Regions from separate parts of the Pseudarthrobacter adonitolis genome, predicted to be linked through region 3. Evidence: riboswitches for the same ligand, from Rfam matches in the RefSeq annotation. Region 3 holds a riboswitch; each other region holds the start of a gene.
What was found. Region 3 has a riboswitch for S-adenosylmethionine ahead of ACZYZ4_RS17715 (DUF1737 domain-containing protein). Riboswitches for the same ligand answer to the same signal wherever they lie in the genome.

Region 1 (2,251 bases), on a different contig from region 3:
GCACGGATGCCTGCGAGCGTGGCTGCAAACACAACACCGCGGCCGTCAACTGCGGAGTGGATGCCTGGGTGTCCGCCGGCCAGGCGGGCCCCACCGGCCCGGCCCGGCTGGCGTCGCTGCGGCGGCTGCTGGGCACGGATCCTCGGCTGGTTGGCCAGGAAACCAAGGAACTGGGCAGCATCGGCTAGCGGCGGAACGCCGACGTCCCCAAACCCGCGGCCCTGAGACGGTAGTTTGGAACCATGATCCAACCCGCTTCGAGCTACAACGATGACCTGCGCCTTGCCCATGTGCTGGCCGACTCCGTGGATGACCAGACCATGAGCCGCTTCAAGGCACTGGACCTCCACATCGAAACCAAGCCGGACCTGACGCCGGTCACGGACGCGGACAAGGCCGCGGAAGAAGCCATCCGCGGCCAGCTCTCCCGTTCGCGTCCCCGCGACGCCGTGCTGGGCGAGGAATTCGGCAGCTCCGGCCACGGCTCCCGCCGCTGGATCATTGATCCCATCGACGGCACCAAAAACTTTGTCCGCGGCGTCCCGGTCTGGGCCACCCTGATCGCCCTCGTGGACGAAGGCGAACCCGTGGTGGGAGTGGTCAGCGCGCCGGCACTGGGCAAGCGCTGGTGGGCCGCCAAGGGTTCCGGCGCCTACATGGGGAAGTCCCTAGCCGCCGCAACGCGGCTCCGGGTCTCGGACGTCTCCGAACTTTCGGACGCCTCCCTGTCGTATTCCAGCCTGGGCGGCTGGAAGGAACGCGGCAACCTGGATGAGTTCCTGGGCCTGACCGAGGACGTGTGGCGCACGCGTGCCTACGGCGATTTCTGGTCCTACTGCATGGTGGCCGAAGGTTCCGTGGACATCGCCTGCGAGCCGGAACTGAACCTGTACGACATGGCCGCCCTGGTGCCCATTGTGGTGGAAGCCGGCGGCCGCTTCACCTCTCTCGAGGGCCAGGACGGGCCGTTCGGCGGCAACGCCTTGGCCACAAACTCCATCCTGCACTCAGAGGTCCTCAAACGTCTGAACCCGGATCTGGACGATCTCCTTTAGGCACTTCCATCGAATTATCGACGGCGGGCGCCTCCTGAAGGGAGCGCCCGCCGTCGTATCTTCGACAAATAGTCCGCTACTCAAACGCGCGTAACAAAGCCCTTAACATTGGCCCGGGCTTCTTTCCTGCCGTTGCCCATGTTCTACGCTCTTAACAGGTCACGAGTGCCAGCGCTAAACCCCGGTTTGCTGGCCGGCAACCCTCCATTCGCGGTGGGGTGCCCCGGGTGACGACCAGGCCGGTCCGGAACGGATACGGCAAGCGCGGATTCCTGGTACCGGGAGTCCTTTTAGAGTGAGGTCTCCGTGACAACTGCCACCGTCTCCCCCGACACTGCCCCCGCCATCGCCGCTGAGCTGTTCAACGCGGCTGCCGCCATCGCCGGCCGCCCCCTCTCCGCCGTTACCGGCGCGGAAATCCAGGCTCCGCTGATCCAGGGCGGCCATGTCCGCTACGCAAATCTGGACTACGGCGCATCCGCTCCCGCCCTCTCCGTGGTGTCCGCCTACCTCAACGAGATCCTGCCGTTCTACGCCAGCGTCCACCGCGGCGCCGGCTTTGCGTCGCAGATCAGCACCTCCGTTTACGAGAACGCCCGGAACATCGTGCGCGACTTTGTGGGCGGGCGCCCGGACGACTCCGTCATCTTCACCCGGAACACCACCGACTCGCTGAACCTGCTGGCGGGTTGCCTGCCGGCCACGGAGGGGTGTCCCAATGGCGATGTCCTCTACCTGGACATTGAGCACCACGCCAACCTCTTGCCCTGGCAGGGCGTCCCGCACCGCAGCGTCGTCGCCGCGGACACCATCGTGGGGACCATCGAGGTCCTCCGTGCCGAACTTGAGCAGGGCAACGTCAGCCTGCTCGCGGTCACGGGCGCTTCCAACGTCACCGGCGAAATCCTCCCGGTCAAGGCCCTGGCCGCCCTCGCCCATGAGTACGGCGCGCGGATCGTGGTGGACGCCGCGCAGCTCGCACCCCACCGGCGCATCAGTATCAGCGCCGACGACGTTGACTACCTCGCCTTCTCCGGCCACAAGCTCTATGCGCCCTTCGGCTCCGGGGTCCTGGTGGGCCGCACCGACTGGCTCGACGCCGGAACTCCCCACCTGGCCGGCGGCGGCGCCGTCCGCGAGGCAAAACTCGACGGCGTCAGCTGGGCCACGGGGCCGGCCCGGCACGAGGGCGGCTC
Region 2 (2,251 bases), on a different contig from region 3:
CGGATCAGCGCGCGGAAGCACCGCAGCAGCCTGCCGCCCCCGCCATTCCCCTGCCGCCGTCGGGCCCGCAGGGATACCGTGCCCGGAAACTGGCCGAACTTGACCAGCAGTACAGCAACGGTGAGCTGGCCATGGAGGATTACATGAAGCGCCGCTCCGACATCATGAACGGCTGATCTCCTAACAGCGCGAACGGACACTTGTGGCCCCGACTCCGAGGGCTCAAGTGTCCTCTCGCACTTAAAGGCAGGGCCTCAAGTGTCCCCTCGCGCTTAGACCAGGAACGTGTTCCGGAGCTGGGCGCCGAGCTGGCCGATCTCGGTCAGGAAGCCGTCGTGGCCGATCGGAGCCTCAATGACGTGGACGTCCACGTCGCCCGGGAGCGCGTCAGCCAGCTCACGGGACTGGGACGGGAAGTACAGCCGGTCACTGTCCACTGCGGCCACGAAGAACCTGGCGGTGGCCCGGCCCAAGGCCGCGTTCAGGGAACCCCGCCCGCGGCAGACGTCGTGGCTCATCAGGGCGTCGGTGATGGCGATGTAGCTGTTGGCATCAAAGCGCCGCACCAGCTTTTTGCCCTGGTGGTCCAGGTAGCTTTCTACCTGGTAGCGCCCCCGTTCCGCCAACGCTGCCGCCTGGAACGGCGATTCCGGGTGCTGGGCCGACCGTCCGAAGCGCCCATCGAATTCCTCTGCGGAGCGGTAGGTGATATGCGCAATGCGCCGTGCCAGGGCCAGGCCGTCCTCGGGCAGCGGACCGCCGTAGTAGTCGCCGTCGTTGAAATTGGTGTCCTGGCGGATGGCCAGCGTCTGCGCCTGGGCGAACGCAATCTGCTCGGCCGTGCTGGCGGCACCGATCGCGATAACGGCGCAACGCTGAACCCGTTCGGGGTAGGTGACCGCCCACTCCAGGGCCCGCGCGCCGCCCATGGAGCCGCCCAGCACGGCATACCAGTTCGGAATGCCCAGCTGGTCGGCCAGCCTGGCCTCAGCCGCCGTTGTGTCGCGCAGTGTCACCAAAGGAAAGCGGGACCCCCACGGGTTGCCGTCCGGGGCAGCCGAGGACGGTCCGGTGGAGCCGTAGCAGCCGCCCACAATGTTGATGGAGACCACATAGAACCGGTCCGTGTCCACCGGCGCACCGGGTCCGGCCAGCTGTTCCCACCAGCCGGGCTCGTCACTGTCGCCCCGCGTCACATGGGTACTTCCGGTCAGGGCGTGCTCAATCAGGACGGCGTTAGAGCCGTCCGCGTTGAGAGTGCCCCACGTTTCATAGCCGAGCGTGACCTCCGGGAGGTAACCGCCGGCCTCAAGCTCGAGGCCACCGATGCTGGCGTAACGGACCACACCGTTCCCGGGGACTGCGGTTCGGGAAATCGTAATCGTCATGGAAAGGACCTTTTCTACGCACTTGCCCACCGTCAATTGACCGGCAGGCCAGGTCCTCACCCGGGGCACCCCGCCGCGAAAGAGGGTTGCCGGCCAGCAAGCCGGGGCTGTCGCTGGCACTCATGACCTGCTTCGAGTGTACGAACAGCCCCGGACTATTGCTAAGCGTGTGACTGGGTGTGACTTTGCGGGGTCCCTACCGCCCCTGGCCTGCCGCGTCTTTGTTAGGCTCCGCTGCGCCTCTTGGCCGCCCGGAAGCCGGCTTCGAGGTCGGCCAGGATGTCATCGATGTGTTCGATGCCCAAGGTCAGACGGACGAGTCCCGGAGTGACCCCGGCGATGGCCTGCTGCGCGGGTGAAAGCTGGCTGTGCGTGGTTGGTGCCGGGTGGATCACCAGTGAACGGACGTCCCCGATGTTGGCCACATGGGAGTGCAGCTCCAGGGCATCCACGAAGCGCTTCCCGGCCTCTGCGCCGCCGGCCAAGTTGAACGCGACCACCGCGCCGGTGCCTTCGGGGCCGTATTTGCGGCCGCGCTCGTACCAAGGGCTGGAGGCCAGCCCTGCATAGGCGACGGATTCGACGTCGTCCCTTGCCTCAAGCCACTCCGCGACGTCCATCGCATTGGCCACGTGGCGCTCCACCCGCAGCTCAACGTCCCCAGGCCCTGGGCGATGAGGAAGGTTGAAGGGTGACACTGCCGAGCCGAGGTCGCGCAGCAGCTGGACGCGGGCCTTCAGGATGTAGGACAGATTGGCGCCGAGGGCTCCGCCGGCCCCAAGGTCACGGGCGTAGCGTGGAGACGGTGTTGTCCACAACGAGGGGCACACCGGCGTCGTGGGCGGTCCGGGACACACCCTCGA
Region 3 (2,251 bases):
GTTTCGGCCTGGGTCCGGCAAGCCTTCCAGATGCAGGGCAAGGGCGGTGGCCAGTGGGTCATCGACATGCTGGCACTCTTCGAAGAGAACAACCTCAGCTTCGCCTATTGGGAGTACCACGGCACGCATATGGGGCTCTACCTGAGCGGCGCCGGCAAACCCAGCGAACCCAGTACGGCTCTCCAGGAACTCCTGACCCGCGAACTGCGTTGACCATGCGGGTCAGCCGCCCAGGATTACCAGCGGCACCAGGCGCTGCGCACAGGAGACCCCGACAAGGGTCTGCGGTCCCGCCCCCACCCAGTTGTTCACCCCGGTGTCGTCGCACCAGTCCACGTTGTATGGGTAGGCGGTGACCCCGGCCTTCCCGGGAGCCATGCCAGCCGGGACGGTGAACACGAAAGTGAAGCCGCCGTCGTCGGTCATGGGGGCGAGCTCTTCCAACACGGTGGTGCCGTACGGAGCCAGCAATTCCACCTGGACCCTTGCGTCGGCGCCGTAGCGGGCATCGCAGGTGGTGTCCGGGGCACTGACGGTGACCTGGTCGCCGGGTTTCGCGGCGGCTGGCGAGACGGAAAACTCCGGCGGCATGCAGGGCGGCGGCGCGAAAATGTTCCGGCAGCTTGTCGCCCCCACCAGTACCGGCACGGCGCACAGCCCCACGGCCAAAACGCGCGCCCAGGCGCTCGTCAGTGAGTGCCCCCGAATGTTCCCCATGACCCGATTGTCCCGTCAGCGCCGGGGTTACGGAAGCACGGCGGGGTCACGGAACACGCGTTGGTTACGGAACATGACGACGGCGGCGGTGCGGCGCGGCGGGGCGAGTGTTACGTTTTTGGGGAGTAATGAGAACCGGCGCCAAGCCCTGACTGGCCGGTCGGCAACCCTCCCTTTCGCGGCGGGGTGCCTCAGGTGAATACTCGGCATATCGACCCATTCGAGCTGCAAGCGTGAAAGAAGGAGTTCCGTCGTGTCTGACGCACCCGCCCCTGAAGAGAAACTGTCCTACCGGCTTGTCACCGGGCCGGATGACAGGTCTTTCTGTGAACGGATTTCCACTGCCCTCGCCGAAGGGTATGTCCTGCACGGCAGCCCGGCCGCAACGTCCAACGGCGGCAAGGTCATTGTTGCCCAGGCACTGATCCTCCCGACGGCCATCGCGAGCGCGGATGCCGCCGTCGCCAGCGCCGTGGAAGACATTGAGTTCGACGGCGAGGGCCACGCGTGAGCTACGCCGGAGACCTCACCCCGCAGGAAGCCTGGGCCAAACTCGAGCAGGGCGCCATTCTGGTGGACGTCCGCACCGAAGGAGAATGGGCCCACATCGGCATCCCCGACACGAAGGCCACCGACAACGATCCCCTGTTCATCCCGTGGACGTTCCCGGGTGGTATCCCCAATCCGGATTTCATCACCGACCTGACACAGCAGGCACCGGAGGACGACGGCACGGAGCTGGTATTCCTCTGCCGCTCGGGCCAGCGCTCCATCGCCGCCGCTATCGCCGCGACGCAGGCCGGCTTCACCTCCTACAACGTCTTGGAGGGTTTCGAAGGCGAGCCGGACCGCTACGGCGAGCGCACCGTCAACGGCTGGAAGAACCGCTGCCTCCCCACCAACCTGGGAATAGCCAAGTGACTTTCAACGAAGACGCCGCCGGCTGGAGCGCCGATACGCAGGCGGTCCGTGGCGGACTGGACCGCACCAACTTCCAGGAGACCACCGAGCCCGTGTTCCTGAACTCCGGGTTTGTGTACGAATCCGCCGCCGCCGCCGAGCGTGCCTTCACCGGCGAGGACGAACGCTTCGTCTACTCCCGGTACGGCAACCCGTCCGTGGCCACCTTCCAGGAACGCCTCCGCCTGCTCGAAGGCACCGAGGCGTGCTTTGCGACGGCGTCGGGCATGTCAGCGGTTTTCACCGCCCTGGGTGCCCTATTGGCGGCCGGGGACCGGGTGGTCGCTGCGCGCTCACTGTTCGGCTCCTGCTTCGTGATCCTGAACGAGATCCTGCCGCGCTGGGGCGTGGAAACCATGTTCGTTGACGGGCCGGACCTCGAGCAGTGGCGGGCGGCCCTGTCGGAGCCCACCACTGCGGTGTTCTTCGAGTCGCCGTCCAACCCGATGCAGGAGATCGTGGATATCGCCGCGGTCAGCGAGCTGGCGCATGCCGCCGGCGCCACAGTCGTCGTCGACAACGTTTTTGCCACTCCCCTGCTGCAACGCTGCGGCGAGCTGGGTGCGGACGTGAT

Region 1: linked by a shared signal. The riboswitch ahead of ACZYZ4_RS05905 (aminotransferase class V-fold PLP-dependent enzyme) and the one ahead of ACZYZ4_RS17715 (DUF1737 domain-containing protein) in region 3 are both predicted to bind S-adenosylmethionine.
Region 2: linked by a shared signal. The riboswitch ahead of metX (homoserine O-acetyltransferase MetX) and the one ahead of ACZYZ4_RS17715 (DUF1737 domain-containing protein) in region 3 are both predicted to bind S-adenosylmethionine.

Annotation. Positions count from the first base shown of each region.
Region 1 covers NZ_JBVAYW010000003.1:262,251-264,501, forward strand. The annotation lists gene rsgA (ribosome small subunit-dependent GTPase A) at 1-188, shown strand, start outside; gene hisN (histidinol-phosphatase) at 243-1,055, shown strand; SAM riboswitch class IV at 1,213-1,326, shown strand; gene ACZYZ4_RS05905 (aminotransferase class V-fold PLP-dependent enzyme) at 1,362-2,251, shown strand, end outside.
Region 2 covers NZ_JBVAYW010000007.1:168,587-170,837, forward strand. The annotation lists gene ACZYZ4_RS10335 (hypothetical protein) at 1-176, shown strand, start outside; gene metX (homoserine O-acetyltransferase MetX) at 273-1,388, opposite strand; SAM riboswitch class IV at 1,402-1,516, opposite strand; gene ACZYZ4_RS10345 (PLP-dependent transferase) at 1,613-2,206, opposite strand; gene ACZYZ4_RS10350 (PLP-dependent transferase) at 2,172-2,251, opposite strand, start outside.
Region 3 covers NZ_JBVAYW010000027.1:5,539-7,789, forward strand. The annotation lists gene ACZYZ4_RS17705 (hypothetical protein) at 31-213, shown strand; gene ACZYZ4_RS17710 (hypothetical protein) at 223-717, opposite strand; SAM riboswitch class IV at 842-957, shown strand; gene ACZYZ4_RS17715 (DUF1737 domain-containing protein) at 971-1,228, shown strand; gene ACZYZ4_RS17720 (rhodanese-like domain-containing protein) at 1,225-1,638, shown strand; gene ACZYZ4_RS17725 (O-succinylhomoserine sulfhydrylase) at 1,635-2,251, shown strand, end outside.